4 regions of the Secundilactobacillus sp. MJ173 genome follow, and region 4 is predicted to be linked to each of the others. Evidence: riboswitches for the same ligand, from Rfam matches in the RefSeq annotation. Region 4 holds a riboswitch; each other region holds the start of a gene.
What was found. A riboswitch is a leader RNA that binds a small molecule or an ion and turns the genes downstream of it on or off. The one in region 4 is predicted to bind thiamine pyrophosphate.

Region 1: it holds a riboswitch for thiamine pyrophosphate, as region 4 does, so the genes downstream of both, thiM (hydroxyethylthiazole kinase) here and cytX (putative hydroxymethylpyrimidine transporter CytX) in region 4, are expected to answer to the same signal.
Region 2: it holds a riboswitch for thiamine pyrophosphate, as region 4 does, so the genes downstream of both, AC6H04_RS02850 (acetylornithine deacetylase) here and cytX (putative hydroxymethylpyrimidine transporter CytX) in region 4, are expected to answer to the same signal.
Region 3: it holds a riboswitch for thiamine pyrophosphate, as region 4 does, so the genes downstream of both, AC6H04_RS05905 (ECF transporter S component) here and cytX (putative hydroxymethylpyrimidine transporter CytX) in region 4, are expected to answer to the same signal.

What each region holds. Positions count from the first base shown of each region.
Region 1 is NZ_BAAKGN010000066.1:5,406-13,507, forward strand. It holds gene AC6H04_RS10495 (WxLIP family cell surface protein) at 1-268, shown strand, start outside; gene AC6H04_RS10500 (aldo/keto reductase) at 376-1,224, shown strand; TPP riboswitch at 1,545-1,651, shown strand; gene thiM (hydroxyethylthiazole kinase) at 1,748-2,539, shown strand; gene thiD (bifunctional hydroxymethylpyrimidine kinase/phosphomethylpyrimidine kinase) at 2,557-3,381, shown strand; gene thiE (thiamine phosphate synthase) at 3,378-4,016, shown strand; gene AC6H04_RS10520 (hypothetical protein) at 4,202-5,068, shown strand; gene AC6H04_RS10525 (gamma-glutamyl-gamma-aminobutyrate hydrolase family protein) at 5,253-5,978, shown strand; gene AC6H04_RS10530 (2-hydroxyacid dehydrogenase family protein) at 6,124-7,086, shown strand; gene AC6H04_RS10535 (amino acid permease) at 7,375-8,102, shown strand, end outside.
Region 2 is NZ_BAAKGN010000019.1:106,601-114,702, forward strand. It holds gene AC6H04_RS02835 (polyprenyl synthetase family protein) at 1-479, opposite strand, end outside; gene AC6H04_RS02840 (hypothetical protein) at 645-995, opposite strand; gene AC6H04_RS02845 (ECF transporter S component) at 1,081-1,638, opposite strand; gene AC6H04_RS02850 (acetylornithine deacetylase) at 1,652-2,947, opposite strand; TPP riboswitch at 3,018-3,117, opposite strand; gene AC6H04_RS02855 (polysaccharide deacetylase family protein) at 3,215-4,102, opposite strand; gene AC6H04_RS02860 (hypothetical protein) at 4,083-4,388, opposite strand; gene AC6H04_RS02865 (glycosyltransferase) at 4,390-5,604, opposite strand; tRNA gene AC6H04_RS02870 (tRNA-Leu) at 5,985-6,068, opposite strand; gene AC6H04_RS02875 (AEC family transporter) at 6,731-7,642, shown strand; gene AC6H04_RS02880 (RNA-guided endonuclease InsQ/TnpB family protein) at 7,910-8,102, shown strand, end outside.
Region 3 is NZ_BAAKGN010000036.1:60,230-68,331, reverse strand. It holds gene pyrE (orotate phosphoribosyltransferase) at 1-317, opposite strand, end outside; gene pyrF (orotidine-5'-phosphate decarboxylase) at 320-1,030, opposite strand; gene AC6H04_RS05910 (MFS transporter) at 1,299-2,519, shown strand; TPP riboswitch at 2,577-2,667, shown strand; gene AC6H04_RS05905 (ECF transporter S component) at 2,769-3,341, shown strand; gene AC6H04_RS05900 (ABC transporter ATP-binding protein) at 3,357-4,796, shown strand; gene AC6H04_RS05895 (energy-coupling factor transporter transmembrane component T family protein) at 4,793-5,449, shown strand; gene AC6H04_RS05890 (hypothetical protein) at 5,508-5,858, shown strand; gene AC6H04_RS05885 (hypothetical protein) at 5,962-6,486, opposite strand; gene AC6H04_RS05880 (C40 family peptidase) at 6,622-7,215, opposite strand; gene AC6H04_RS05875 (LBP_cg2779 family protein) at 7,482-7,670, shown strand; gene AC6H04_RS05870 (O-acetyl-ADP-ribose deacetylase) at 7,765-8,102, opposite strand, start outside.
Region 4 is NZ_BAAKGN010000038.1:40,155-48,256, forward strand. It holds gene gdhA (NADP-specific glutamate dehydrogenase) at 1-873, opposite strand, end outside; gene AC6H04_RS06400 (GNAT family N-acetyltransferase) at 1,131-1,565, opposite strand; gene AC6H04_RS06405 (FAD:protein FMN transferase) at 2,104-3,048, shown strand; gene thiW (energy coupling factor transporter S component ThiW) at 3,283-3,789, opposite strand; gene cytX (putative hydroxymethylpyrimidine transporter CytX) at 3,832-5,016, opposite strand; TPP riboswitch at 5,093-5,190, opposite strand; gene rpsN (30S ribosomal protein S14) at 5,412-5,681, shown strand; gene AC6H04_RS06425 (putative metal homeostasis protein) at 5,701-5,823, shown strand; gene AC6H04_RS06430 (hypothetical protein) at 5,908-6,717, opposite strand; gene AC6H04_RS06435 (class I SAM-dependent methyltransferase) at 6,945-8,102, opposite strand, start outside.

The sequences.
Region 1 (8,102 bases), on a different contig from region 4:
CAGTTTTGGATACCAGATGCCAACTTTGGATGGTAAAGTACTCAAATCAGGACAATACCGGTTGAAAATGACTGTGAAAGCAGACAATGGGTCTTGGAAATTTGACCGATTATTTACGGTAACTGACAAAGATGGCAAAGCAGCTAAGATTGCCAAACCTGGCATTAACTGGAAACAGATGATCATGTGGATTATTGAAGGTCTAGCAGTTCTCATCGTGCTGGGCTACATCATTAATAAATTCCGTAAGTGGATGAAGAAAGATTAACCAGGTTGCGTAAGCCTAATCACTTGCGTCAAACTTCAAAAAAACGGTAAACTCAAAGTTGTTAAGACTTGAGTTTACCGTTTTTTAATCATAAAGGAGGACTTGGTATGGCTCTCACAGATACTTATACACTCAGCAACGGGACTAAGATTCCGGTTATTGGACTTGGCACTTGGCAGACGCCAGATGGCGATGTTGCTTACCAGTCAGTATTAGATGCCTTGAAAGCGGGCTACCGTCACATTGATACGGCTGCTGCTTATGGGAATGAAGAAAGCGTTGGTCGAGCAATCCACGATTCTGGTGTGAAACGCGAAGATTTATTCGTGACCACGAAATTATGGAATGCTGATCACGGCTATGAAAAAGCGAAGCAAGCCATTGGGACCTCTCTATCCAAATTAGGTTTGGAATACGTTGATCTTTACTTGATTCACTGGCCAAATCCAGTTGCTTTTCGTGATAACTGGGAAGAAGCTAATGCTGAGACTTGGAAAGCTATGGAAGAAGCTTATGAGGAAGGTTTAGTGAAGGCTATCGGGGTTTCAAACTTCCGGCCTAAACATTTGGATGCCTTGCTGAAGACCGCTAAGATTGCGCCAATGGTTAACCAGATTTTCTTGAATCCATCCGATCTGCAGCCAAGCGTTGTGGAATATAATAACGCACACGATATTTTATCAGAGGCATACAGTCCATTTGGAACTGGTAAGATTTTCCAGATTGATGGACTGAAAGAGATTGCTGAGAAATACAATAAGTCTGTACCACAATTAGTCCTACGCTGGCACTTACAGCACGGCTTCTTGCCACTGCCAAAGTCTGTGCACGCTGAATATATTAAGTCGAATGCTGACATCTTTGACTTTGAAATTAGTGAAGATGACATGAAGAAGATTGACGGGTTCCAGGGTGCTGCTGGGTCAGCGATGGATCCGGATGCGGTGTCGTTTTAGAATTTATGTTTGGAAGAGTTCAACCTTTTGGGGCTGGGCTCTTTTCTTTTATGTAGAGTAGTTGGGTTACAGCAAGCAGAGACTTACGTCTAAGTCACTTCCGGCATAAATCCAAGCCCAGGATTTTTGCCGAAAGCGTCTTAGTTTTCAGTCTCTAGTCGCTTGCTTCCACACCCTGATTTAGTCGGGTTACAGCAAGCAGAGAGCTGCATGTAAGTGACAGCCACCTAAAATCCAAGTTCGGGATTTTTGGCGCCCGTCCCTTACACTCCGCTCTCTAAGCGCTTGCTTCCACACCCTTTTTCTTTTACAATTAAGCCAAACAACACGAGGGGTGTCCCACTTTTTTCTGGGGCTGAGATGTGCTCGCACTATCCCTTTGAACCTGTAAGTTCAGACTTGCGAAGGAACGTGTTCAATTCGGACCAGTTTTACTGGTGAAGAGTCGAGCTAACGTTTTGATTAGCTCGACTTTTTTTAGTATCTGACTGTTGTTTGTACTAAAATTTTGGGAGGATTTTTCATGAAAATCGATTTGCTGAATCAGATTCGCGAGACCAATCCCGTTGTCCTTAACATTTCAAACTTTGTCACCGTTCAAGATGTGGCTAATGGCATTAACGCCATTGGTGCGTCACCCATTATGTCCGAAGAAATTGCTGAAACCGATGAAATGGTGGGTATCAGTAATGCCGTTGCTTTGAACCTTGGAGCTTTTTCTAAGCCGCAAGTAGACCATATTTTAGCTATGGGCAAAGCTGCTAACGCACAGCACAAACCGTTAGTTATTGATCCAGTGGCGGTTGGTGCCATTAGTTACCGTAAGAAAGTTGCCCTTGATTTGATGAGCCAGTTCCAAGTGGACGTTATTCGTGGGAACGCTGGTGAAATCGCCGCTTTGGCAGATGTTGCCTGGGACGCGAAGGGCATCGATGCTGGTTCCGGCAATCAAGACGTGGTGGAAATCGCTAAAGCTGCTGCTAAGAAACAGAATTGTGTCGTTATTCTTAGTGGTGCCACGGATGTCATTACCGATGGTGAACACGTTGCCCGAGTATTTAACGGCACGCCGCTGTTCCAGTTACACGTTGGTTCTGGCGATATGCTCAGCAGTATTGTGGGTGCCTTTTGTGCGGTCAGTGATGGTGACTACTTTGAAGCTGCTCAAACAGCTTGCTTGGTCTTTGCTTCAATCGGCCAGATCGTTGCTGATCAGCTGAAAGAGGAACGGCCAGGTACTTTCTCTGCTCGCTTAATGGACGAATTGCATTTAGCATCCGTTGCTGATATTGAAAAGATTGCCCAATTTGACTGAAAGGTGTGACATTTAAGATGGCTGAGGAAGTTAATTCATTTCCACAAACACTCACGATTGCTGGGACTGATTCCGGTGGTGGTGCTGGCGTTATGGCCGATATCAAGACCATGCAGGAACGTCACGTATTTAGTGCTGCAGTGATTGTAGCTGTAACCGCACAGAATACCATTGGTGTGCAAGATTTTGCTGCATTATCTAAGAAATTAATCGATGAACAGTTTGCGTCAGTGGCGGGTGATTTGAAAATTAAAGCCTGCAAGACGGGGATGCTGGCGGATGCAGAACACGTGGAAATCGTCGTTGAGAATCTGAAGAAATATGACTTGGGACCGCTGATCGTGGATCCCGTTATGATTGCTAAGGGCGGTGCGCCGTTACTGGCTGATGATGCGATTGACACCGTTAAGCGTGATTTATTGCCGCTAGCGACCGTTGTCACACCTAATTTACCAGAGGCGGAACGGCTAACTGATATGACTATCAAGACACCCGAAGACATGCAGGCGGCTGCTAAGCAGATCCGTGCAACTGGTGTTAAGAACGTTATGATCAAGGGTGGTCACGGCGATACCGATAAAGTGACCGATTATGTTTTGCTGGAAAATGGTAAAGAATTCTGGCTCAGCGCGCCTCGAGTTGACACCGTTCGAACTCATGGTACTGGCGATACGCTGTCTAGTGCTATGACTGCGGAGATTGCCAAGGGCAAAGACATTGAATCGGCTATTCGGGTGGCGAAGGACTTCGTTGAAGCTGCTATTCGCAATACTATCCAAGTTGGTCATGGTCATGGGCCACTGAACCATTGGGCTTACGGAGAGGAGCATTCGGGCAAATGAAATTCAAACCAGAAATGTTGAAAGCTTACTTTGTCTGCGGTTCTCAAGATGTGCCTGAAGGTCAGTTCGAAACCATCATTGAGCAGGCCATTAAAGCGGGTATCACAGCTTTTCAATTTCGTGATAAGGGCAATGCTTCAACCTTGTCACCGATTGATCGCGCAGCAATGGCCATGAAATTACGTGGCCGTTGCGCCGAAGCGGGGATTCCGTTTATCGTGGATGATAACGTCGAGTTGGCAAAACAAGTTAACGCTGACGGGATTCACGTGGGGCAATCTGATGAAAAGATTCAGCAGGTTGTTACAGAAGTTGGCGACCAGATGATTGTCGGTTTATCTTGCTCGAATGCTGAAGAGGTTGAAGCCGCTAATGTCATTGAGGGTATCGATTACTATGGTAGTGGCCCGATTCATCCAACTGGGTCGAAGGCGGATGCTGACCCCGTGATTGGTTTCGATGGGTTAAAGCAATTAGTCAGTCTGACTGATCGGCCAATCGTTGCCATTGGTGGGATTACCGTTGATGATTTGAGCGATGTGATCAACACAGGTGCAGCGGGTTCAGCTGTGATTTCCATGATCGCACAAAGTGAGGATATTGACGGTGTTGTGAAAGCAATGCTGGAAGCTTAATACTGATATTTAAGCGCTTATGAACCGGTTTTAGAATTAAAAAGCGCTCGTCTCCACTGACGAACGCCGTACATATAGGAATAACGGCAATAAGTGTATCGGTTGAAAGCAACTTTCATTTTTATACTTATAGACCTATAATCGAGTCGTGTTTTCGTAACTATTACTTGAGGAGGTCATTTTTGATGACTAGGAATGTTTGGAAAAAGACTGTAACAGTCGTATTAGGGGCAACATTAGTTGGTGGCGTGTTTACGCAGATTCCTAACGTGTTGACAACGACACAGGCACAAGCATCAACAAAAATTTTATACGTACAATATCAAAGTGATATCAGTGGTGTGAAGGGTGCGTTGGGGAAGGCGTCGACGGATGTCCAAAGTGATGTCACCGATGATTTTCCAGATCCTAACGACAAGCAAGCGTATGAAGAGAACGGAAGTTTTGATGATTATTTGTACAATCTTGGACTTGCTGCATATGAAGACACTGATACCAAAGAACAAGCAGTTGAAAATCTAAGTGCGCTTGAAGCAACGTATAATGTGTTCAAAAGTCGGCTTACTTCTGGTGAACAGAGTCAGTTAGATTCAATGGGCAACAAAATTAATGGAGAAATCGCCATTTCCAATGTTGACGATGGTTATAGTGATATCGACAATGATTTAAGCGGCTATGCTGATGCATTAGACAGCGCCGTTCTGAACTACGGTAACAACTTTGATGGTGTTGCCTCAAAGCCAAAAACTTATATTAGAAAGACAACCACCAAAAAAGCACCTGCCAAAAAGAGCTACATCTCCAAACTATCCGTTAAAAAAGTCTCAAAGAAGTACGTCAAAGTCACTGGTTCAGTTAAACTTTACAAGTCGGCTAAGTACGTTCGCGTCAACACCTACAAAGGAAACAAATATGCTAAGTTGAGCAGTAAGCGCAACTTTAACAAGTCAGTGTACGCGCCAAAAGCTAAAACGGTTAAGGTCACTGTCGGCAATTACAGCCATGGTCATTTTAGTTCAGTGACTAGTACCAAAACAGTGCATGTTAAGTAATTTAAAATGAATATGAGTTAGCTCAATCAAATTTGGATGAGCACATTAAGAAGGGGGACTTGAAAAGTCGTCCTTTTTGGGTTGCACAATTTCAATTGGCAATACACTTTGGTTGAACTGATGATTGACAACATAGTGCGTTGGTCTTAAGCTATCTCCAATAAAATGAGTGAGGGGTGTCGACATGGCAAAACCAATTATTGGTATTCCGGCTGAACGTCGGTTAGTGGGTGATTCGTACCGCAACACTGTTAATCAAAATGAGGTGGCCGCAATTGTGAAAGCTGGCGGCGTGCCTGTAATGATTCCAACTCGGGAACCAGATTTGGCAGCTGAATATAGTGAACTGATTGATGGACTATTGTTGCCAGGCGGCCCGGATGTGGCACCACGTTTCTTTGGTGAAGAGCCGATACCGCAGATGGATGAAGCTGACGATCTTTTGGATGCGACTGAAATAACACTGACTAATTTGGCAGTTGCTGCCGAGAAGCCAATTTTAGGTATCTGCCGTGGCGCGCAGGTTGTTAACATCGCACTGGGTGGTGACATCTATCAGGATATTGCCACGCAAATTGACCATCAGACCTATCAGCACCAGCAAAAGGCGCCGTCTGATCAGGGGTCGCACTATGTTGATATCGCGGAAGGGTCGATGTTGCAGACCATTTTCCACGGCCAGCCGCGTGTGCTAGTAAATAGTTTCCACCACCAATCGGTTCGGAAGTTAGCACCACAGCTTAAGGTCACTGCCACAGCTGGTGATGGTGTGATTGAAGCCGTGGAAAGCAAGGATAACGATTTAATTTTAGCGGTTCAATGGCATCCGGAACTGTTGTATAAGGTAAATGCGGATGAATTCACAATTATTGAAGCTTTTGTTAATCGGTCAAAAACAGTATCAGAGTAGTGAAGCAGCTTGGGATTGATTCCAGGCTGTTTTTAATTTTCCGCACATTAAAAATATCTAATCGTTATATCGTTTCACAAAATTGCACTTTATGCCGTTTTGGTAGATAATGAAAGCGGTAACAAAAATACAGGAGGCCTTGATTATGAGTAAAGTCTATTTATCAGCTCAATTACCAGAAGTGGCAACTCAACAACTGAAAAGCGCTGGGTTGGATGTCAGTGTTTACGAAGGCGATGGTTTGATCTCTCACGACGAACTACTGAAAAACGTCAGTGATATCGATTTCTTGATCACACCATTGTCGACAAAAGTAGATAAAGAAATCATTGATGCCGCACCAAAGCTGAAGTTAATCGCTAACTTTGGGGCAGGTTTCAATAACATTGATACTGCTTATGCTAAGGAGAAGGGTATTCCAGTGACGAACACACCAGCGGTTTCCACAAACGCCGTTGCCGAAGTCACTATTGGCCTGATGTTAGCACTGAGCCACCGAGTTGTTGAAGGTGATCAAAAGATGCGTAATGAAGGCTTCCCTGGCTGGGCACCACTGTACTTCTTGGGCCATGAAATTGCTGGCAAAACACTGGGTATCTTCGGACTTGGTAACATTGGGAGCGATGTTGCACGGAAGGCTAACGCACTGGGCATGAACGTTCAGTACTACAAGCCAAACCGTCTTTCAGATCCAGAAGAGCGTTCCATGAAGGTAACGTACAAGCCTTTGGATGAATTGATCAAAACCAGTGACTTTATCACCATTAACGCACCTCAAACACCTGATACCCTGCACAAATTTGATGCAGCTGCTTTCAAAGCAATGAAGAGGACAGCTTACATCGTTAACGTTGGTCGTGGGCCAATCGTTGACGAAGCAGCTTTGCTAGATGCTTTGAAGTCCGGTGAAATCGCTGGTGCTGCTTTGGATGTTTACGAAAAAGAGCCAAACGTTGACGATGGCTTCAAGTCATTGAAGAACGTTATCCTGACACCTCACGTTGGGAACGCTACTGTAGAAGCACGTGATGCCATGGCTAACATTGTTGCTGGCAACGTTGTGCTGGTCGACGGTGGTAAAGACGCTAAATTCGTTGTAAATAAATAAATTTCCCCAATACTCCTCGCTTGAACGCGCTTGCTAAGAAAAAAGCCTTGTATTTTAATAAAATTAAAGTACAATGAGAATATAATAATACTTCACAGAGAGCTGGGGAAGGCTGAAAACCAGCAGTGTTAATATGGCAGAAACACTTGGTTGCGCAACCAATATCAGCGATTAGAGGCAGTTCAATAGGAACTGTGAACTTGGGTGGAACAGCGTTACGACGCCCCTTGGTACTCAGATAGTGAGTGCTAAGGGGCGTCGTTTTTGCGTTCAGAAGAGGAGTTTGTTATGAAAAATAAGGATCAAAAGTTATCACGCTCGTTGCAGAGCAGGCATATTCAAATGATTGCCATTGGTGGTGCCATCGGAACCGGACTGTTTCTGGGATCAGGCAGTGCCATTCATACATCAGGTCCGTCAATTATTCTGGCGTATTTGATTGTCGGCCTCTTCTGTTTCTTTATGATGCGAGCCATCGGTGAACTGTTATTGTCCGACACAAGCAAACATTCCTTCTTGGACTTTGTTAGTCAGTATTTAGGTGATCGAATGGAATTCGTGACTGGCTGGCTGTACTGGTTCTGCTGGATCAGTCTGGCCATGGCGGATTTGACCGCTACCGGGATCTACATTAAGTTCTGGTTTCCATCGGTACCGCAATGGATAGCACCATTTGTGATTCTTATCTTCCTGTACTTCACCAACCGAATCAACGTGAAGGCTTTTGGGGAAATGGAATCGTGGTTCTCCATGATCAAAGTGGCTGCTATTATTGTGTTGGTCGTTGTGGGGTTCGCACTAGCCATCCTGCACACCAAAGTGGACGGTCAGACGGCTTCATTCAGTAACTTAGTCAGTCACGGAGGATTCTTCCCAACGGGTGGTTACGGTTTTTTGATGGCATTCCAAATGGTTGTCTTCGCTTTTGTTGGGATTGAAATGGTAGGGCTGACCGCTGGTGAAACCAATGATCCAGTGGCGAACTTGCCGAAAGCCATTAACAGTCTGCCCATCAG
Region 2 (8,102 bases), on a different contig from region 4:
CGCTTATAATTAAGCTTCATTTGTTCAAGTTCACCAATCAGAATATTGCGCATGCTTGTAATGTTTAGCTGCAGTTCAGCCATGTCATGGGTCGTCTTCAAAACTTCTTTAAAGTAAACCGTAAAGAGGTAGTCCCCAGCGTAAATGGCGTTTCGAGAACCGTAAAGCGTATGTATTGTTGTGACACCACGGCGCAACGGTGATTGGTCGATGACATCATCATGGATCAGCGTCGCCACGTGCAGTAGTTCTAACGCAGCCGCGCCCGCCCGCAACACATCCTCATCGTTTTGCTGACCAAACTCACTAAAAAGGTAAAAGAAACCGGGCCTTAATAGTTTCCCACCAGACTGCAGCAAAGCTAATATTTGGTGTTGAATCGGTTGATTTGGCAGCTTTACTGCTTCCACTAAGTACGGTTGAAGCGCCTCTAGCCGTTCTTCGACCCTCGGAAACTGATGCCAAAGTTTGTGAACCATGTACTGCCACTCCCCCTACTTAAAATTACCCATCCACCTGATGGGCCCCCTTGATGTGTCATCATGGTGTTTTAACCATGTTACCACATGATTGTGAACTCATGCATCATTAGGACACCAAAAAGCCCGTTCAGTCAAAAACTAAACGGGCTTTTTGGTAGACACTTAATCTGAAAACAACTTGATCTGGTCTAAAATATTGAGCAACTGTTTTTCTGCTCGTTCGTAATCCGCAATTTGATTGCCGAATTGCTGGTTAAACCCATCGAGGCCACCCGCAACAAAGGCGTACTCGTATTGATACACTTGCTGATAGGCTGCCGTTAGTTGTGACAATAATTCTGGTTGCGCTGGTTCTGACAGCTGCAATGCCATCTGAATCACACGCAAATCCGTATAACCCAACTCAAACTGAATTGCCCAAGCGCGCATAAACTCATGCTGAGCCTGAATGTGTAGAAAATGATGTTCCGTATTCCAAGCCAGACGAGCAATTGAATCCTCGATTTTAATCATTTTAAGCCTCCAAAGTTTGTGACTTCGACACGACTACGCCCATAAAATACGCAATTTGGAGGTTTGAAGCAAGTCATTGCACCTGTTATTTTTCCGGTCCTAGATGACGCAATGCATGAGCACGATCCAGTAACGTAAACACACTGTGAACTAACACCGTTCCAAAGAAAATCACCGAGAGCAGCCGAACGGTAAACAAGGCGACAATCATGCCGATTGAATAGTTAGTGTAGCCTAGTTTAAAGACTTCGTAGGTGAACGCAACGATGGTGGTGGTCACAGAAGAGGTCAACAGACTTGCCCAGCTCCAGTTTTTATAGCGCCAAGCGGCAAAACCAATCTCAGACCCCACACCCTGTACGATGCCGGAAAGCAACGCTGCAATACCAAAAGTCCCGCCAAAAATAACCTCAGCCGCAGCGCCCAACACTTCACCAACAATCGCTGCTCCGGGAATCCGGGTTAAGTAAATAGCTAGCGGTCCCGCCATGATCCAAAGGCCAAATAAGATTTCGTTAGCAAACGGACCCACAGCCATGGAGAGCACGTTGTACAAGTAATCCGTCCCCACAAAGATAGCACCGAAAATCAGAGCAATCATGGTGATTAAAATAATATCTTGCAGATGAAATTGTTTTTTCATTGTTGTCATCCTTTCAAGCTTTTGGTCGTGAACACCACGTGACGATGAAATCAGCCATTACTTTGGTGTAATCAATCAGTTGTGATAGTTGCACCATCTCATTATCGCTATGTGCCTGCATCATTTGTCCTGGCCCATACGTCACCGCAGGAATGTGGTAAAAGTCAAACCAGCCACCATCCGAGACTGACGTTGACATATTGATATCAGGGACCACTCCTAGTTGCTGCTCATGACTTTGCTTCAGCAGCTGAACGGCTGGTTGTGAGGCGTCAATCGCTAACGGTGGAAAAATTTCTCCCTTATCCACTAGCATCGAATCACCGCCCCAACTGAATGTCGGTAAAGTATCCTTTAACCAGGGGTCCGCTTTAGCTGCGGTAGTTACGGCAGCTTCGATCTCGTGGGTAACTTGGTCAATAGTTTCATCAGGGTAAAAATGAACGGTGATCCATAATCGACATTCGTTGGCAACAAAGGCTGGATGAATGCCGCCTTCAATATAGGCCGGATTAATCGTATTGGTTCCTGCCGGGAAACCCGGATACGACTTGGTCACTGCCCAGTAATGTTCCAACTTCTGAAGTGCCTCAATGACTACCGGCATCTTTTCAACCATGCTGGCAGCCTTCAAACCACCGCCAGCTCGCAGCATATTCACCCGGTTGCCGTCATGATACGTGTGCGGACTTTTAAGAGTGATCCAGCCAGTTACCACACCGCCCTGTCCTTGAAAAGCCATATTGCTGGTATCGCCAACCACTGCGAAGTCGGCTGTTTCACCCTGTTCCAGCAAAGTTTTGGTCCCTGCTTCACCGGCTTCTTCACCAACCACTGACTGAAATCGCAAATCACCCGGAAGATGAATATCTAGTTGTTTTAATAATCGAAAGAGGTACAAGAAACAAGCCATTGCCCCTTTCATATCACTAACACCGCGACCATATAATTCATCGCCCCGCTGTACGAGTTGGAACGGGGCCGTCTGCCAGTGATCCAGATCCGTCAGTGCGGCCACATCCACGTGCCCATTTAATAGAAGACTATGATGATTACTGCCCGCACTTCCACTTAGTTGCCCCGAAACTAACGCATCTTGCTCATAGAATGACTGTTGCTTAACGGTAAATCCAGCTTGTGTGAGTTGCTGTTTCACGTAATTTTGAATTGCCACTGTATTCCTAGCCGGTGGTGACACCGTTTGGAAAGCGACTAACTCACGCAAAATAGTGAGTAGACTTGACTGCTGGTCATCGATTGCCTGTTGTAACTGTTGCTGTAATGCCGTCATTGCTTCAAATCCCTTCATGGTTCAACTCAGCCACGAACCTGGATGAAACCAACTAAAAAACTCCCGAAGCTAGACTTCGGGAGTTTTGCACACGTTCAATCAGCTTTCCTACGTGAGTGTTAACTCTCAGGTTCAAAGGGTCTGGCGTTTGCCATCTCAGCTCTATTAGAGCACCCCTAGCTTGTAAGCTTATCATGTCATAACTGGTTGATTAATGCAAGCATTTTTCTTGATATAAATAAAAAGAAACCGCTCAAAAGCAGTTCCTTGATTTCAACTATGCTATCATGCCAGCCAACGAGCAATACTTGGCCAACTATTCTTGGTGATGATCATCCGCGGTGCTAATTTAAGATCGTTTTCATTCGTCACAATCCCATTATTTAACGTGTAAATCACCTGCAATTTCGGTTGATGAACGAGGTAATTTTGAACCAACGGCGTCCCGCTACCATATGGATAAGTGAAAATCGGTGTCGTTTGCCCCGTCTTTTGCTTCATGACTTTTTGACTGATTGCATAATCGCGAACAAATTTCGGATAATTGCGCTTCAAGTTAAACGCTGGCGTCCCCTTAACTAGGTAATGCATATTATTGGTATGAACACCCAGCTCCATTTTGGTGCTTTCAGACCGGTATAATTTCATAATCTGAGACCAAGTGGCTAACTGTTCGCCACCGATATATTCTCCGGTTGAGCCGGTAATAATCGAAGCCGTAAACGGATAATCATAATGTTTCATGATGGGCGCAGCATTTTCGGCCATGGTCCGATCAATGTCATCGAAAGTCAAAACGACATACTTCCCATGAACTGGCTGATTATTCTTCAACATACTGATCATTTGGGCAGTGGAAATCACTTTAATATGGTGCTGATGCAAAAACTGCATCTGCTTTTTAAATTCGGATACATTCACGTTATAAACGTGGAGTTGATTATTCGGCGTTAATGATTCCACGCTTTTAACCATGGTGTCATTATCATTCAGGATTCGATGATAGCAAAACACCATAATGCCATTTTTAATTTTGGTATCACTGCTAGCTAAGGCGTAGTTTTCCCGAGTTCCCAGTTCAAATTTAGTACTCTTACGAACGTTGACGGCAATCAAGCCAATGAAAACGACGATGATCAATCCTAATATCCATTTACGCATTGTCTTTGTCATTTGCTGCCACCTTTCGTTTGAGATTCCGAATGTGAATGATACTGTACAGGATGCTCAGACCGCCAATCACCAAAATCAGGTTGCCTAACAGTTTATACAAATGAAATGACAGGTTGAACAGTGAATAATTCACGACTAAGCCATCCGAATAAATCCCAAAAATAAAGCAGAGATTAATGACTAAGACGTAAATAGCGACAACCCACAATAAAATAAGCAGGATCATTCGCCGAAATCGTGACCAGAGGGACGTTTTTTTACGAATCACTAATTTATCTTTATCCATTTTAGACCCCCCGATCTGGACTGGCCCAGGTCCCTTTTCGTTTTGGATCAAGGAAGAAGGAACCAAGGGCGGTAATACAGCTGATCAAGTTAACCACCCAGTAGAAGACAAAGTACATTGGCAGCAACAATAAATCTTGCCAGTCAATGTAGCCCTGACGCTGAGAACTGGTAAAGCCAATGATGAACTGCACGATACTAATCAGTGTCAGAACAAATAAGACCCCACCGTCTAAAATCAAGGCGTGAGAAAAGATCATGGTCAGGAAATACAGAACGATCATGAAGAAACAGCTTAACGCCCATAAATTACTGATCACCATATCGATCAACAACCATTGTTCGGCAAGTTTGCCCGTAAAAATTAATTGCCGGTTGCGAATTAAAACTTCTAAGCCACCACGAGCCCAGCGCCGTCGTTGACGGATCAAAGCATTCATATGCTCCGGAACCAGGATCCATGAGACGGCTTGCGGACAATAAGCCACTCGCCAATGATGCGAATAAAGTTTCCAGGTCATATCGATATCTTCGGTTAATGCTTCAACGGTCCAGCGATGAACCTGTTTGATAGCTTTCTTACGATAAACCACAATCACACCTGAAACCGTGGTGATATGGCCGGTAATAAAGGATTGTCCCCGCTTAATAATGTCAATGATGCCGATATATTCCAGCAACTGCAGGCGACCTAATAAAGTTGTTCGATTACGAACCACTGGACGACCGGCAACGGCACCCACATTAGGATCATTATAAAATTCAAACATCATGTGCTTCAAAGCATCTTGGTCAATGTAAGAATCAGAATCCAAGCAAAGTAAGTATTCCCCATCAGCGCTATCTAAGCCAACATTCAACGCATTGGCTTTACCACCGTTTTTAATAATGGGTACCACTTTAATTGGAAACTGAGACTGATACTGTTTCTGTAACTCATACATCACGTTTAACGTTTGATCGACACTGCCATCATCGATCAAAATCAGTTCAATTTTTTGATAAGTTAATCGTGCCACTGATTCAACAACTTCGTGTAACGTTTCTTCCTCGTTATGTGCTGGAATTAACACCGATACCAGTTGTTCCGGTTCCCCTTTTCCACGCTTTTTCAAAGGAATTTGACGCTGTTGAACACTAAAAAAGATTGCACCCATGATCCAAACAAGTGATACGATCATCGGATACAAAACTACAAATCCACTAAGTATATTCATTTAAAAAACTCCCTCGACGATATTCTCGCAAATCGCTGATTATTTCGTCATATCCGCATAACATGTCCCTGATGTTAGCTCAAACAACAACTTTCACATTGTACTTACGCAAAACAGCTCCGTCAAGGTAGGTATCATTAGAACATTTTAGAGGAAAATTTAGAACTTAATCACACTGGTTATGTAAGCGCAAACATCCATCTATCTTCAATAAGTTAAGATTTACTTAACTTAACGGTTAACTTCTTTTAAGGACGTCTCTTGACATTAATGATGAAAGCATCAAAATATGAAATTTACGGCAAAAAAAGATACAAATTTCGTTAAATATAAACTTAACGAAATTTGTATCTTTTGACTGTAACTCGATTGTACCAAAATGCCCCGAGCAGGATTCGAACCTGTACTTGGTTGCCCAAACAGCGACCTGAACGCTGCGCGTCTGCCAGTTCCGCCACCGGGGCATCACAACAGGAATAATCATACACTATTGTGGGTCGTTTTGTAAAGTCATTTTATGCATACTTTTCACATTTTCTTGCAGGCCGTTCAAATTGACGTTTTGTAAAAAAACAAGGCCAAGAAGCGCCCTTGTGCAGATTATTACTTTTCCATGCATGCTTTTTGGGCAATAAAGCCTAAACAGTTCATTTCACTGCCAAACACTTTGTACCGCAACATCTCGAAAGCTAAACTTTATGGTCTCTAGTTCTACTAAGACGAACCTGATTTGATGTAAATAAATTCAATCTAAAATCTTAAATTTAAACATCGCACACCCCTCATTCTAATCTTGAAAATTCACGATAAACTTTCCCCGAACTTTGTGAACGTATATTCATGCGTACCCAACCTTAAAAATTGACTTGCCACTCAAATGTCGAAGTCCAACAAACGTTGCATTGTAAACGTTTGCCGGACTTCGATCAATTCGGAAAAAGAATTAAAAATTTTTTCTGGTGAGTCAAAAATTTTTTAATTCTCAATCAACCCTGTTGTATCAGCGAAAATGGCATCTTATTCGTTTGATTAAAATTTCATTAGGATATTGTATATTTAATCATCATCTTGTAATTAAATTAGAAAGTTTTATAATTTAATTTTAATAACTCGAGGAGATGATCACGTGCTACAGACACTTCTATTTGCTTTACTCCCTATCATCGTCACCATGGCTTTAGGTTACTTCGCAGCTGCACGTCATTATTTTAATGACAAAGACAGCAGTATGCTGGTTCGCCTGGTCATGAACTTTATGTTGCCACTTAGCGTTTTTTCTGGCATTTGGAGTACACCACGAAAAATTATCATTAAAGATATTCCGTTAGCTTCCTGGCTGTTAGTCAGTATCGTTTGCTGTTACCTGATTTTTTTGGTCATCAACCGATACTTACTGCACACTGACCTACATATTGCATCACTTAGAGCAATGTCAGTGGCAGATCCTTCTGTTCCGTTCATCGGATCGGCCATCTTACCCTTAATTTTCGGTAACTCGTTGAGCGCCATCACCATTGGCGTATGTACCCTGATTATTAATATTATCCTGCTACCAGTAGTCTTTGGCGCTCTCAGTCAAGGAGAATCTCTAGGATCTCGGGTCATCAGCACGTTACGTAAGCCACTGGTTGCCGCAGCTCTCCTTGGTTTTATCCTAGCACTGTTAGGCTGGCAGATGCCCGAAGAACTGGCCGGCTCGTTTGAACTGCTGGGCAAAGGTGCCGGTGGTTTAGCCATCTTCGCAACTGGGATCATTCTGTTCACCCGTAAAATCTTGGTTAACCATACCATCATTGCCACCGTCTTTTCGAAGAACATTCTTTTTCCCATCGTCATCTGGGGCTTGATGCTATTACTCAACGCACCTTCGGAATTGCAACGGATCGTGGTCTTGACGCTGGCCATTCCAACGGCTACCATGCCTACCAGTCTCGCTATTCAATTTAAAGTTAACGAAGCCGAACTGGCCTCAACCCAATTCTGGAGTATCGTTTGTTCATTCGTTACCCTGGCGGTATTCTTAGTCGCACTTAGTTAGTCAAAAGGAGAAATGAACAGTAACTGTTTTACTGTAAAAGGATATCAATCTTTGCAAAGGGGTGCTTCTATACTATTCCGTATTCTTACAAATCTGGTGGAGATATTACAGGGTTAAAGCTAGAAGTTAAACCTTCCGTATTAGCTGATAGCTTATATGTAGTGATTTATATGAATTTCATTAAAAGGCTTTTTGAGCTAAATCCATCCCGTATAATATGAGGGACACCTTACCTTGGTGATTAAATTCCATAGGGCGGAACAATTGATGTTACTCACTTATAAAGTCGAAATTAAGCCGACTGAAAAGCAAGCCTGGCAGATTGATTGCCATATTGGTGGCAGTCGTTGGGCCTATAATTTGTTTTTGGATATCAATCAACAACGCTACGAAATGGGTTATTGCTACTTAAACGCTTACGCCTTTAGTAAGTGGTTTAACCACGAATATCTAGAAGCTA
Region 3 (8,102 bases), on a different contig from region 4:
CCCGTTCCATGATCCTTGGGCTTTGACCGTACGTAGCTCATAGGTAGTCCAAGCTTATCAGCTACGATAGCGGCGTGAGGAATACCAGCAGTTGCTACACCAGCAATCACAGTGGCAGTTGGAAAATGAGCTTTGATGTAGCTTGCTAAACCTTCAGCAATGTGAGTCCGAACTGCTGGAAAAGCAATCGTCCGCCGGTTATCCGTATAGATTGGCGCCTGAATCCCGCTGGCCCAGGTGAAGGGCTCTTTCGGGGACAGCGTGACAGCATTGATTTCTAAAAGATCCTGTGCAATTTGACGTGCAATTTCAGTCATAATTATAGCTCCCATTCTTTGGCAATTTTTTGATACGCAGCAACCGGATCATCCGCTTGAGTAATCGATCGGCCAACCACCAGACCGTCACTGCCCAGCTCAGCAGCTTGAGCCGGTGTCACCACCCGTTTTTGATCGTTGGCACTATCAGTAGCTAACCGAATCCCGGGGTTGATGCACAAGAAGTCATCACTGGTCGAACGGTGAATCATGGGGTCTTCAAGGGCTGATGAAATAACGCCATCGGCCCCGCTAGCCTCTGCTAACTGCGCATAATGCCGGACTGATTCCGTCAAGCTGGCATTGACCAACTGCTCAGTACGCATCTGTTCTTCAGACGTTGAAGTGAGCTGCGTAATGGCAAGTAATTTAGCTGGTTTCACGCCGGCTTTTTGACTACCACGTAATAGTCCCTTCTTTGCTCTGCTGATCATCTCAGCCCCGCCAGCCGCGTGAACCGTCACCATGGAAACCTCCTGCTGACCTAACTGATACATGGCTTGCTCAACGGTATTAGGAATATCGTACAATTTTAAATCAAGGAAAACCTGGATCCCACGCTTACGCAATTCCAATAGAATCTTCGGTCCCTCAAAGTAAAAGAGTTCCATGCCAACCTTCACAAATAATTGATCTTGGTGGTCAAACTGATCCAAAAAATTGAATACTTGATTCCGATCCTCAAAGTCTAACGCAATAATAATGGGACGCATTTTTTCTCCTTTCTACACAAAAAACCGTTTAGCTCGAGCGCTAAACGGTTCACTGGTTCCATCAAGAAGATGGACTTCTTCCGTAAACTTGTTAGTCTCACTGGGCTAAGTTAAAGATATCTTGCTTTGAGTTTACATCAGTCAGCTAGTTACCGTCAAGAAGTACTTGTATTCGTCAATAAACTATGTCACAATACCAGCGACGGTTAGATCCGTAACCGCAAAAATAACAAGTGCCAGTGAGCACTTATTTTGGAGGAAACTGAATATGGAAACTACTGCACACCACGCACTAAGTAAGAACCAAAAGTGGACGATCGCTTCTACCTCGGCGGGATTTGCTTTGGAGAATATGGACGTTTTATTCCTCTCCTTCGCACTTTCTTCCATCATCGCTGATTTACATATCAACGGTGCTCAGGCAGGGCTGATTTCATCAATCACTAATTTGGGCATGCTAGTGGGTGGCATTTTTTTCGGCGTTATTGCTGACCGTTTTGGACGAGTACGGACTTTTTCTCACACCGTATTCATTTTTGCTTTTGCCACTGCTGCCATGTACTTCGCAAATAGCATTACACTGATCTACCTTTGCCGTTTTATTGCCGGTGTTGGTGCTGGTGGTGAATACGGTGTCGGCATTACGCTGATTGCCGAAAACTTTAATCATCATAAGATCGGTAAAATGACGTCTATTGCCGCAATTGGTGGTCAAATTGGTGCTATTTTAGCCGCCATCTCTGCCGCCTTTATTATTCCTGCATTCGGCTGGCGGGCACTGTTCTTATTCGGCTTGATTCCGGTTGGCTTAACCTACTTCATCCGTCGTCATTTACACGATAGCGACGAATTTTTAGCCGCCAAGAAGGCTGAAAAAGATCCCAGCAAACGGGTTCGAATCAGTGCACTGTTCAAGACACCCAAGCTAGCTTATCAAACCATTGCCCTTAGCGTGATGGTGGTGGTCCAAATTGCCGGCTACTTTGGTTTAATGAACTGGCTGCCTTCCATCATGCAACAGAAATTGCACTTAAGCGTGTCTGGTTCCTCTATTTGGATGATTGCAACGATTGTCGGCATGAGTATTGGGATGATGACTTTCGGCAGCATTCTTGATTATTTCGGTCCCCGTTTGGCATTTGGTATTTTCTTGATTTGCTCCGCAGTTGCAGTCTTTAGCATCACCCTGGCAGTTAATGAGGTGACTTTACTGATCGCCGGCGCCATTCTTGGTTTCTTCTCAAACGGCATGTTCGGTGGTTATGGTGCTGTCATTTCTCGGCTTTACCCAACTGAAATCCGCTCAACTGCCAACAACGTTATCGTTAACGTTGGACGTGCAATCGGTGGCTTCTCCAGTGTAGCAATCGGTTTCTTGATGGATCATTACAGTTTAATCGTCGTCATGGGATTCCTGTCAATCCTCTACATCATTAGTCTATGCACCATGCTGACAATTCCGAATTTAAAGAAGTTAGGTCGCGCATAACTCCGCATTAGTTTGCTTGCAAATACTAACTAGTCCGTGTAGACTGAACATTGTACTAAACGTTATCTGGGGTGCCTTTTGGCTGAGATACCACCCATTGAACCTGATCTGGTTAATACCAGCGAAGGGAGCATAATGCATTTATTTTCTGATGATAAAAGCCAAAAGGAAGAGTCAAAGATAATCGTTTATCTTTGACTCTTTTTCTGTGGAAAACGTTTAGCAAAACTATATTTGGAGGCTTTTGTCATGAAATATTCAAATGCTTGGCACTTACGCGACATTATCTTGCTAACGTTAATTGCGATTTTCTTTGGGGTGATCTATTGGGTCGTCGGTCCATTGTACAACGTACTAACAGTTGCCCTCACACCAGTTGGACTTGGCCCCGGCGCCAATGACATCATCATGGGCATCTGGGTGATGGCTGGTCCATTATCCGGATACGTCTTTAAAAAAGTCGGTTCGGCTACCCTTGGTGAACTTTTAGGGTCGGTAGTTGAAATGTTCCTTGGCGGTCAATGGGGTGCTAGCACCATGATCTCCGGTGTTGTTCAAGGGGTTGCTTCAGAATTAGGCTTTACCTTCACTGGCTACAAGCGTTACGACTGGTTTAGCCTGAATCTCAGTGTGCTGACCACCACCATCGTCACTTTTGGTTGGGACATGATTCGTAACGGTTACTCCAAGTATCACATTGGCCTGCTGATTGCACTGTTCATCATCCGTCTGGTTTCAACTTGGATCTTCTCCGGTTTACTGGTTAAGGCCATCGTCAACTTGCTTGACCGGACACACTTGATGCAAACTCAAACGCGCTAGAATTGAGGTAAACTCATGGCAACGATTTCGGTAAATCAACTATCATTTTCTTATCCGACTGAGGACGGTCAAAAGCCTTTGACTTTGGCTGATATTTCAGCCACTTTTCCTGACGGCGGCTTTTCACTGCTGACGGGTCCCTCTGGTTCTGGTAAGTCCACCCTGATGAAGATTATTAGTGGCCTTTACCCGAAGTTTGGTGGCCTGATTACTGCCGGAGAAGTCCGGTTAAACGACGCCAAAATTAGTGACATACCAGAAACAAAGCGTGGCCAGCTAGTTGCAATGATGTTTCAAAACCCCAACCAGCAGTTTGCCATGGACACAGTCGAACGTGAATTAATTTTTGCGTTAGAAAATCAGTGCGTGGCACCAGAAGAAATGATGCCCCGGGTTGACCGAGCACTTGATTACGTGGAGATTAGTCCGTTACGTCATCGCCAACTTAATAGTCTCTCAGGTGGTGAAAAACAAAAAGTTGCCCTAGCTGTAATCATCGCCATGCAAGCCGACACCATCCTGTTAGATGAACCTTTTGCCAGCGTCGATCCAGTTGCCCGTCAGTTATTGTTAGCTAAGCTTTCAAGACTGCAGCACGAAGAGCACAAGACCATTATCATTTCCGATCACGACCTTGAAGACTATGATGCTTATATCGATCACCTTTTTGTGCTAAATGGTACGGGTGACTCACTCGAATTACTCGACTCCGATGCGGCGACGCAAAAAATGGCTAGTTTTAAACGGCAGGATACCTCTAATCAGCAATTACTTTTGCCAAAGGAAACTGATCAGCCGATTATTTCAGCACATGATTTAAAATTAATCGCTGGTACTTCCACTCTGGTGTCACAACCTAAAATTGACTTCTTCCAGCATCACATCACCCTGTTGACCGGTGCTAATGGTACAGGTAAATCGACTTTGCTATTAGCGCTTTCAAAACTGCATCAATACAACGGTTCCTTGTTACTTAACCAAAAGGAAATTGCTAAAATTCGACCTAATCGACTATACCAACAAGTCGCCTTGGTCTTCCAAGATGCTGATCAGCAGTTCTTAAACGTGACGGTTGCAGAAGAACTGACACTGTCTTTAAAAAATAGTCAGGCACCCGCTTATTTTAAGGATCGTATTCCTAAATTTCTAGAACAATTACAGTTAACTCAGTTGCAAGACCAAGTAGTCTACACGTTAAGCGGCGGTCAAAAGAAAAAATTGCAAATTTTAGAAATGCTGATCATGGCCACTCCAGTCTTGCTGTTCGATGAACCGTTCACTGGGCTTGATTTTAGCTCATTGCAAGCCATTATGACCATCATGAAACAAGTTGCGAAAGATTGTCAGCAAACCATGATCATTGTCAGCCATCAGCTCTTTGGCTTGGATGCCTTAGTTGACTACCATGTCACTCTGGAAAACAAACAATTACAGTATGTGGAGGGATTAGCGTGAATCCAAGTTTAAAATTCTTATTAGCGGTACTGATTGCGCTAGAAATTTCCTTTACTAATACCTGGACAGTTAACTTAGGGTTGGCAGTGATTGGTTTATTAATCATCCTCAGCAGCCGACCGAGCTTAAAGCGACTTGTACTGCTGTTCTTTGTCCCCTTAATTCCGGCACTGGCACTGGCAGTAGCGATTTTATTGCAGTCAAACGCTGGCATCCATTTTGCCCTAGTGTTGTTCACCCGGATCTACGCCTACGTCTTTGTGGGTTCAGCCGCAACGTTAACCACTTCAGTTGCTGATTTGGTGATGTCTCTGGAACAGAATGCGCACATTCCCAGTAAGTTTGCTTACGGTTTCTTAGGCGCTTTCAACTTGCTGCCAAAAATTATTAGTGAAGTAAATGTCATCCGGGCAGCTGGCAATATGCGCGGACAAGCGCTGCATATTTGGTCACCCCAACTCTATTTTAAGGCTATTCTTGCCTCGTTAGACTGGTCAGAAAACTTAGCTGAAGCCATGACTTCACACGGCTTTTCTGAAGGCGCTCCCCGCACGTATTTCAAACAGATCCGTATCCGCTGGTGGGACTGGTTGATCGTTATTGGTAGTTTGGTACTATTACAATTTGCGTTATTTGGCTTACATTTGCAATGATATGATTACCCCATTTCACTTAAAAGATTTATAATATAGTTTAAAGAAGGTGATCATTATGGCTCGAAAACCACTAAAATTCACGACAGCATTTGGCGTGACCGTAATGGTTCTGGGCGTATTACTTGAACTAGGTGCATTTTTCTATCACTTAGGCAGTATGGTAAGCGCAGAAACCGTGTTTACAGGTGCCATTGTTTTGACTATCGGTCACGCGTTTTATGGTATCGACAATCTCTTTTTATCTTTGCTACTAACCTTTTTCAGTTCAATCGGCGTTGGCTACTACGTTTTCGTTCAAACTAACAGCTGGTTGTGGACAATCGTTGCTGCAATTGCATTCTTTGCCTTTATCGTTACCCTGTTTGGATTTAGATCATCGATTCGAAAAAAACACGGTATGTGGTAACTCACCAGATACTAATTAAAACAAACAAGCGCTATTCCGAATTGCTCGAAATAGCGCTTGTTTGTTTTTTATTTAAATTCCGAGCCGTGAAACAGCTCTATTTTTAATACGCATTACCAACGACCACGTAATTAACACCGCCGTCAACTGACTTGAGTAGCTGGCCCTTCGCATTGGTCTTAAACCATGCAATCGTGGGACTGGTGCTTGGATCCGCACCCTTAGCCTTCATATTGGGCGACTGGTGGTTTTCCTGTACTTGAACCGTATAAATACCAGCACCAGATTGACTAAACTGAAAGCTTAAATCCTGAGGAGCATACTGACCACTGAGCAACCGCGAAATTCGGCTGGCAAGCACCTGCTGCGTCACTGCTGGGTGACTTTCAGTGACATTTTCTTGAGAGCCTTTAGTTTGAGCTTGCTGTTTAGTCGTTTGGCTATCCTGCTTTTTTTCGCTGGGCTTTTTGGCTTCAGTAGAAGATTCAGCTACAGCCTTAGTTGAAGAATCGCTTTCAGAACGACTACTAGTCTTAGATTTCGCTACCTGACTTGTTTGGGACTTGGTTGATGCCGAATGCGACTTTTCCTGTGAGCCACAACCCCCAAGCAATCCTAAAACTGCCATTGGTAACACTATCTTGATTAATGTTTTCATCGCTTATCATTGGACAAATTCATCCCACAGAATCTGCCACTCCCCCCTTACTTATTTACGCCCATTATAACATGAGTGCAAACGAATACGTGGGGATAGCGATTATTACTTAACGGTCCCTGCAAAACTTGGCATGAAGTAACTGCTGATAGTCTCAACATCTACGTTTTGACCTGGTTGAGGCGCTGCTACAAACTGGTTATTGCCGATATAAATGGCAACGTGGTGTGTAGCACCAGCCGATCCCCAAAAAAGTAGGTCCCCTGGTTTAGCTTGAGAAACGGGTTTACGATTGACCTGCCCCTCTTGAGTTACCGTATAGTGTCCCAGGTGAATATTGGCAGCGTGCGCGTAAACGTAATCCGTCAAACCGGAACAATCCATACCGTGCAATGATTCACCACCCCACACGTAGGGGATGTTCATGGTGGCTAACTTCTTCGCTAAATTAACCACTGCCTTAGTTTGAGACGTGGTGGCAGTTTCACCATCATTATCGACAACAGTAGAACTATTGTCAGTTGACTGAGCCGTAGTTGCAGTCTGGCTGTCATTACTTCCTTCAACGGCGTCATGAGCCGCTCTTGTTGCCTCTTGGTTAGGTAATGCCTGAATGGTTGCAGCTGAAGCCGTAGTGACCGTTGCGCCAAACAAGGAAACGGTGGCCGTCAGCATCAGTAAACTGTGTTTTAGGTTCATAACTATCACCTCATATTAATTATTAATATTTACAATGATACAGGAGTAACATCACGAAAAGATTACAGTGCAGTTGATTTTATGTAACTTTTGTCCCTTTTTCATTGATCTACCTGCTTAATCACTGTTGTTTAAGTTCCCTCAGTATTATTCTGAATTATTACTCATCCAAACTTCTAATTCTTTGGCGGACTCCCAAAAATCGTTTATAATGAACCTAGGTTTAGTTGTGTTTAGTTTTAAGTCATATCAGGTGGAGGTATATTATGGAACAAGAAGTAAACGGTATTGCAGAAAAAATCATTCAATATCAAAAGAAACATAATCTTACAGATACTGAACTGGCCTTAAATCTTCACATTACAGTTGAACGGTTACACAATATCAAGTCAATGGAAAGTGACCCAACGACTGAAGAAACTGCGGTACTGAATCATTTTATCGGCGCAAACTAATTCATAGGGGTCAACATCAATGAACGCGGTACAAGTATCACAGTATAGACAAAACAGCTTGTTGATCAGATGTTCTCTGATTAACAAGCTGTTTTTAGTTTCCCATTGCTTCGTTAAAGGCGTCGTACGTTTTTTGATCAAACGCCACCATTGTCACTTGAAGCGGTGCGTCAAACTTTCGAATGGCTGATACCGCAATCTTGCAGGCTTCGTCTAAGGGATAACCGTAAATCCCCGTGCTGATGGACGGAAATGCCACTGTCTGACAATGATTCTCCACCGCCCGCTTCAGACTATTCTCGTAACAGCTACGAAGTAACTTAGGCTCTTCAAAAGAACCATCACGCCAAATCGGTCCCGGTGTGTGAATGACAAACCGAGCCGGTAACTTAAAACCCGGCGTCACTTTCGCGTCACCAGTTGGACAGCCAT
Region 4 (8,102 bases):
AATACGCCCTCGTTCAACTTCTTTGATCTGCTTAACGATTTTATAATCAATGCCATTAGGATCGTAAACAAACCCATTAGAATCTGATGCTGTCACAACCGTTGCACCTAATTCCGTAGCCTTTTGAATAGCATAAATAGCAACGTTACCAGAGCCTGAAATCTTAATTTTCTTTCCTTGTAACGTCATGTTTTGAGCCTTTAACAGCGCATCCGTATAATAGAGCAGGCCAAAGCCGGTAGCTTCAGTACGGGCTAGACTACCGCCGAAGGTCAGCCCTTTACCAGTTAAAACACCGGCTTGATAACCATTCAAACGGCGATACTGACCATACAAATAGCCAATTTCACGAGCCCCAACACCAATGTCTCCGGCTGGCACGTCCAAATCTGGGCCGATGTGTTTCTGAAGCTCCGTCATGAAACTTTGTGTAAAGCGCATCACTTCGTTATCTGACTTCCCTTTCGGATCAAAATCTGAACCGCCTTTACCACCGCCGATGGGTAACCCGGTCAAACTGTTCTTAAAAATCTGCTCAAAGCCAAGAAATTTAACAATCGATAAGTTAACTGTAGGGTGGAATCTCAAGCCACCTTTATAAGGACCGATAGCAGCACTAAACTGTACCCGAAAACCACGATTAACTTGAACCTTGCCATTATCGTCTACCCAGGGTACTCGAAATTGAATAACTCGTTCAGGCTCTACTAATCGACCAACAATATTCGCCTCAACGTACTCTGGATGGGCCTCCAACACTGGTGTCAGCGTTTTAAAGAAGTTATCAATCGCTTCCAAAAATTCAGTTTGATTAGGATCACGCTTTACAATGTCGGCGCGAACACTTGCTAAATAATCGTTTACAGTTGTCATGAAATCGGTCCTTTCTTAAATCAATCATCTTACACAGTGATGTCAGTTTAGCATATATAGGTTTACTAGTAAACATTTAAATTAAAAATTAATGAGTATAGTAAGGAACCGTGTCTTCAATTTGTATAGACGATATCGTGCATCAACACCCAGACTCCTGCTATCTAATACAAAACATGCCTATTCCAGCAAATTTTGTCGGATAGACATGTCTTTGTGTTGAATTTTGGAATCTACCGAGTTGTGTCACACGCTTACTACTCTTTCCACTTCATTTTTAACTCAACTTCATCCGTTTCTGGATTCACTGAACGATCATTGATTGCAAAGTCATGATTCTGAAAGAACCGGACTGCCTTACTATTTTTTTCATACACACTTAGACGAATCTGCGTATAGTCCGACTTCAATGCAAATAACAACAGGCTGCCAATCCCCTCATCCCGGTACCCGGGTTTAACAAACATGGCGGCCAGATAGTGTGTCTTCATCACTGCAAAACCCACGATTAGCTCATCTTGCAGTACAACATAAATCGTTGCTTTTTCGAATTGCTTTGAAACTTCGGCTACTTGATCCTGCCAATAATTTGCACCAATAAACGGGTGAGCATCTAAATTTCCTGCGAGCCAAATGGCCATCAACGCCTTCTCATTTGCTGCCGTCAAGTTCGCTAGTTTTTCAACTTTCACTTTTGACCCTCTCTTCTCTTTTTCTCTTTGATACCACTTTTAAGGTACGCTGCTCCGATGGAAATGGCAAGGTTTAGGACGGTCAATCGCTAAGCTTCAATATTTATTGTTTTAATCTTAATTTAATATTGAACTCATTTGTTTTTAATGTTATAGTAACTGCAATTCAACAAAAGGCATCTTGAATCACACTTAGACTTAGACAAGATTACCTTTTGAACCTAGGAGGTGACGTTGCTGTTTTAAGATTCCGTACATATGTATCGTTAAGACTAAATGGAGGACATGCGTATGAAAGAAACTACTGTAAAACGATGATGATCCCAGGTTCGCAAGCGAGTTTTGCTCATCAAGTAATCGCCATCCTGTCGACCATAATCAAGACATCTGAACGAACGATAGAAGTGCAAATTCCATTCTCTTAAGTTTAGATCTTTCATTATAGAAAGCGAACCGCGCTGACTGATAATATATTCAGTCAGCGCGGTTTTGTGTTATCTTAAACTCATAAGAATTTTATGGAAGGCGTGAACCCCAAATGATTCAAAAACAATATTATGGCTTGGGCACTGCCATCACCCTCTCGGTAAACGAACCAGCAACGACTGCTGATTTGGATGCTGGTAATGACCTTATCAAGCACTATGAGGATATTTTGACGGTTAATCGACCCGTTTCAGAAGTGATGTCCGTAAACCATGCAGCTGGTCAAGAACCGGTTCAGGTATCAGATATCACCTATCAATTGATCAAACGTGCCGTGGGAGTCAGCCAATGGCGCTTAGGCTTTAACACTGCCATTGGACCCCTGGTAAAACTATGGAAAATTGGCTTTGACGGCGCTAACTTACCGGCTGATTCAGACATTAAACAACGTCTTCAACTGATTGATCCAGACGATATCCAACTAGACGATCATAATCGAACCGTCTTTCTCACCAAAGCAGGAATGGAAATTGACCTTGGTGCCATCGCTAAAGGCTACATTGCTGATGCTGTCAAAACGTTATGGCTTTCTCGTGGCGTCGCGAGTGGCATTATCGACCTTGGCGGTAATATTTTACTGGTAGGCGACAGCAGTCATACTAATGGCTTATGGCGCATCGGTGTTCAAAATCCGTTGAAACAGCGTCATGTAGCCCTTGGCGTCCTTACCACAACTGCTAAGTCAATCGTCACTTCCGGTATTTATGAACGTTACCTAGTGATCAACGGTCACAATTACCACCATATGTTCGATTCCAAGACTGGTTACCCGATTCAAAACGACTTAGAAAGTGTCACCATTGTTAGCGATTTGTCCATTGACGGCGATATTTGGACCACTGAAGCCTTCTATCAAGATATCAATAAAGGGATCCCGTTAATTGAAAAACAGCCAGGACTAGACGCAATCTTTGTCACCCGTGACTTCAAGGTAGCTATCACTTCCGGTTTGAAAGACCACTTTGCATTAACGGACGATCAATACCAGATTATTTAGCGAATGAGAGTGTGACACAACTCGGTAGATTCCAGAATTTAACGCAAAAAACCGTATTCCGTCGAACTTTGTCGGAATACGGTTTTTTGCGTTAAATGGCCGGAATCTGAGTTGTGGCGCAGGTTTAGACTAGATTAAAGTATTGAACAAAAGCAAACTTTAAATTGTCTTTAAGTCAAGAAACCAAATGAAATTTTTACCAATATAGACTTATGGCACAACCTCATTTTAATACTACTTACTCAGCCTATTCATCTGTGGCTGAATCACCGTGGACCAAATACTCTTCAATAACACATAAGCAATCACCGCACCAACCAGTGCACTAAGGAAGAAACTTGGCACAAATAGCCAAAGTGCACCCTTCGCCCCTAATAGCAGTGCTGCAATTGGGTAAGCAACTATCGCACCTATGATACCAGTCCCAATCAATTCGCCAAACACTGCTGCAATCAGCCTTTTAGTGTATCTGAATAGCAAACCGCTTAAAAAAGCACCGAACATGCTACCAGGAAAAGCTAGAATCGTACCAGTCCCCAGCAAATTACGAATTAAGGACGTTAAAAACGCCTGTGTCATTGCCCACCAAGGTCCTAATAAGGCCCCAGATACAACGTTGATTAAGTGTTGCATTGGCGCAACTTTGGCTACACCCACTGTAAATTCAAATAAACTGCCACCGATTACACCTAATGCCACAAGAACCGAAGTTAGGGTTAAATAATAAACTCTTTTATTCATGCGTTTGCTCCTCTCTATTCTCCTGCATAGTCAGCCACTTACCTAATCCGTCATCAACGGGTACTTTTTGGTGACCACCCCTGTCAGATAAACGCCTAATACTAGCACTAGTAGCAAGAAGAAGGTCGTCCCCAAAAAGAAGTCCAACTTCTGCAACCACGAATAACCAACAACGCCGATTAGCCACCATAAAAAGTTTAATGGTAATGAAAGTCGTTGATGCATCAAGAAGACGCTGACAAATAAGATGGCAAATAGCGGTGTGAATACCGCCCCGATAGCGTATAAAAAGTTCTGGTAGTATGCCATTGAAACAAACAGTGCAATCAGTAAACCTAACACCGTAATCCCAATCGCAATCAAATTAACTGCTTTAGTCTTTACCAAATTAGCGATATTAGTAGCTGCCGAATAGGCATCCATGAAGGTCGTGGTTACCGTTGAAAAAACGATCACTAGCAGAGCAATCATCCCCATACTGGAATGCGAAAGCACGGTTGTAAAATTAGATTGGCCGGTTAAAATCACCGTGAAAAGTCCCAGTGAAAACATGGCCACACTGGCAATAAAGTAGCCGCTCACACTGGCCATACTGGTGCGAAACGGTCGATCGGTATGCTGAGTGTAATCGCCAATCAGTGGCAACCAGGAAAGTGCCATGGTCACGTTAAGTTCAACTGCACTGCCAAAACTCAATGGCGCGAGATCGGTACTATTTTGCAAGCGGCCCTCCTTCATAATGGTCCACAGCATCAGGATCATGCCAATGGCTAGTAAGACAACGATGACGTTATTCACTTTGAAAAGCCAGTCGTGATCCATTAATAGCCAAACCACGATCAACACCGCCACGATGAGTGACATCACCAATACTGATTGATAGTTGAACAACGCCTTTGATAGCCCATTCATCGCCTGTTGAGCATTGACGATCATTACCGCCGTCCACCCTAGTAACTGCAGCGCATTTAGCATTGAAAACAGCCCAACGCCCTGTTGCCCAAAAACCGTCTTAGTGGCTTGGATTGCCGTCCTATTCTGCTGAGCTGATAGATAACCAGCAGGTAGCAGAAAAACAAAACAGCCAATCACGTGCCCAACTAAGATCGCTAGCAAGCCGCTTTTCCAACCTAATGGTGCAATGAGTGTCCCGGTCACAATCTCAGCGATTGAAATCGCCGCACCCATCCAAAGCAGAAATAGCCCGCTTGGTTTCGTATTTCCCATTAAAAGCCCCTCTTCCAATAAAAAAGGTCCTTCAGCCGCAGTTAGTTCCGCGCACTGAAAGACCATCATTGTATATTGATGTTCACGTACACTTTCCTTCGCAAGTATTAACTATACAGGTTCGAAGGGACTAGATTCATCTATCTCAGCCATATGGCGCCCCTAGTGCATTTAATTTTCAGTTATTATTTTAGCACACTTCTCATTAATACGCGTGAATCGTAAAGCGTAATTATTACAGTTTAATTAAATCAAGTCTAATTAGTGGTAATTCGAATTGATTATTGGTAAATTATTACCATTGTTGTGACGGCATCAAATACTACTAACACCATTGACCTGGCAATTACTTAATGAATTTGTTGCACTAATATCACTAAGTCATTGGAGGAAACATGGCAAAAAAATCAAAGATTGCAAAGTATAACAAGCAACGTGAACTCATCGCAAAGTATGCCACTATTCGGCGTGAACTAAAGGCGCAAGGCGACTACGAAGCCTTGGCCCACCTGCCAAAGGACTCTAATCCTAATCGGCTACGTAACCGGGACGGATTAGACGGACGGCCACGCGGTTACATGCGCAAGTTCAATATGTCCCGTTTGAATTTCCGGAAATACGCTCACCTTGGTCAAATTCCTGGTGTCCGTAAGGCCTCATGGTAAAGTTATAAGGAGATCAATCATGGAAAAGACTGATATGGCTAGCGCTTACCGGCGACTTAAGAGTCCCAGTTTGAAGACCCGTAAACGGGCGATGAAAATCATCCGCGACGCTAAGCGTAATGCCGCTAATACGAAAAAGTAATTTTAAGCCTAAACAGGTTAAAAAGCGCCTTAGAATTGAAAGCTGACTTTATCAGCCAAATTCTAAGGGGCTTTTTTAATTTGATTAGCTTGGCACTACTTTAAAGTGAATCAGACTCCGGTCGTCAAATGAGCGATTGCCAGACACAGTACCCTTAGTTGACCGGTATTCATGGCTGCAAGTGGGATCATTTTGCAAAACCTCTCGTAGACTTGCCTCCGACTCAGCCAAATTACCTGCTGCTTTAGGATAGCCGTCACTCGCTAACACGATTTGGTGCTCCGCGTTTGATAGTGGGTAGACCTTTAACAGTGAATCTGGGATGGGCTGGCCGTTAAAGATCGCATAACCCCACTCGCTATCAGCTACATTAGCAAATTGAGTCGCCTTTAAAATCCACGGCAAAATAGCTGTACGACCGGGATCCGACTGCTTATCATCAGGGGATAGCCGCAGAACCAAACTGCGCATATTCGATAAAACCAAGTCACTTGGCTTGGGATTAGTTAGCAGCTGACCATCTAGATTAATTTGCGCATCACCAACCTGCCACAGTTCATTACGAAAACGAGAATAAACCACGGCAACGGCTTGCAGCCCCTGGCTATCACGATCAACTGGAAAATCAATTTGATGATAAAAAGTGACGAATGCTTGATTTACTCGCTCTATCAGCACTGACAACGTGGCGTTTTTAGGCAACCGTTCTACAACGCCAGCAATCATGGTAGACGCTATTTTTCCAGTTGTCTTACCCTGGTACTGAAACTTCGATTTACTGGTGACACCGTCAACGATGGCAATAAAATCAGGCGTATTGACGATGGTATCCTCACATTTTTCATCGTTCACTTTGCCTTGAACAAACGCTTCTAAGACTTGCACTGATACCAAAATAACACCTCCAACGATAGGTTCTATCACTATCATAGCGAGTTAAAGATAATTCTGTAAAATATTACACCCTAATTCGGTAATTTTACTAGTCGAATCGCGCCCTGAAACTCAGATTTCAGAATATAATACCTAAAAACGCCACCCCGATAAGAACCATCGGAATGACGTTTTTAAGTGCTATATTCTGGAATTTACCGAGCCTCGTCGCACACTCATTCCAGGATCTAACCGAGTTGCTTCACACCCGTTTTTTCTTTATCAGCATCATACATATACTGACGGGTCATTGGTAGGCCAGTACCACTTGGTGCTTTAACCAATAGGTATTGCATGACATCAATGTTGCCACCTTCAAATGAACCTGCGCAAGCTTGTAAATACATGCCCCACATGCGGGCAAATTCTTTACCATACTTTTCAACAGTCTTATCTTCAACCTTCTGGTAGTTTTCGTACCACATTTCAAGGGTCTTTTGATAATGACGACGTAATGGTTCAAGGTCGGAAAATTGTAACTTAGCATCCATAATGTGCTTTAAGTTTTCAGCAACGTTAGGAATGTAACCACCAGGGAAAACGTACTTGGTGATAAACGGATCAACTCCAGCGCCTTCGTGTTGGCCGGTGATACCGTGAATCAAAGCACGGCCATTAGGCTTCATGAAGTCGGCAACCTTTTGGAAGTACAAGCCAAGGTTTTCCTTACCAACGTGTTCGAACATCCCAACAGAAGTGACGTAATCAAATTGATCATTCACTTCACGGTAGTCTTCTAGTAACACGTCAACCTTGCCTTCAAGGTGGCGTTCTTTGATTTGTTGCTGCGTGTAATCATATTGTTCCTGACTAAGGGTGATCCCAGTAGCATGCAAACCATATTCTTCAGCAGCGACAAATAACAACGTACCCCAGCCGCTACCAATATCCAATAAACGTTTGCCAGGTTCTGGTTGTAGTTTATTCAAAATATGGTGTACCTTGTTCATCTGTGCTTCTTCTAAAGTATCATCATCGTGCTCAAAATAAGCGCATGAGTAAGTCATGGTCTTATCTAACCACATCTCATAAAAGTCATTACCAATGTCGTAGTGGCTTTGGATGTCTTTTTGACTGTTCTTTTCGGAATGTGAACGTTTTGGAAAATGCTTGATAAATGGATTATTGGTCAAAAAACTATGATCAGTACGGAATGCCGAAGCAACCAACTCTTCAATGCTGCCATCAATCTCAATGGCACCCTTCATATAGTCTTCAGCTAATGTCAATGTTGGCTCGTCAGTGAAGCTCTTTAAAGGAAGTTCTTCATTAAATTGGATTTTAACGACTGGTTCGCCGTCACCATAGGTTTCCTCTTTACCATCCCAATAGGTTACTGAAACTGG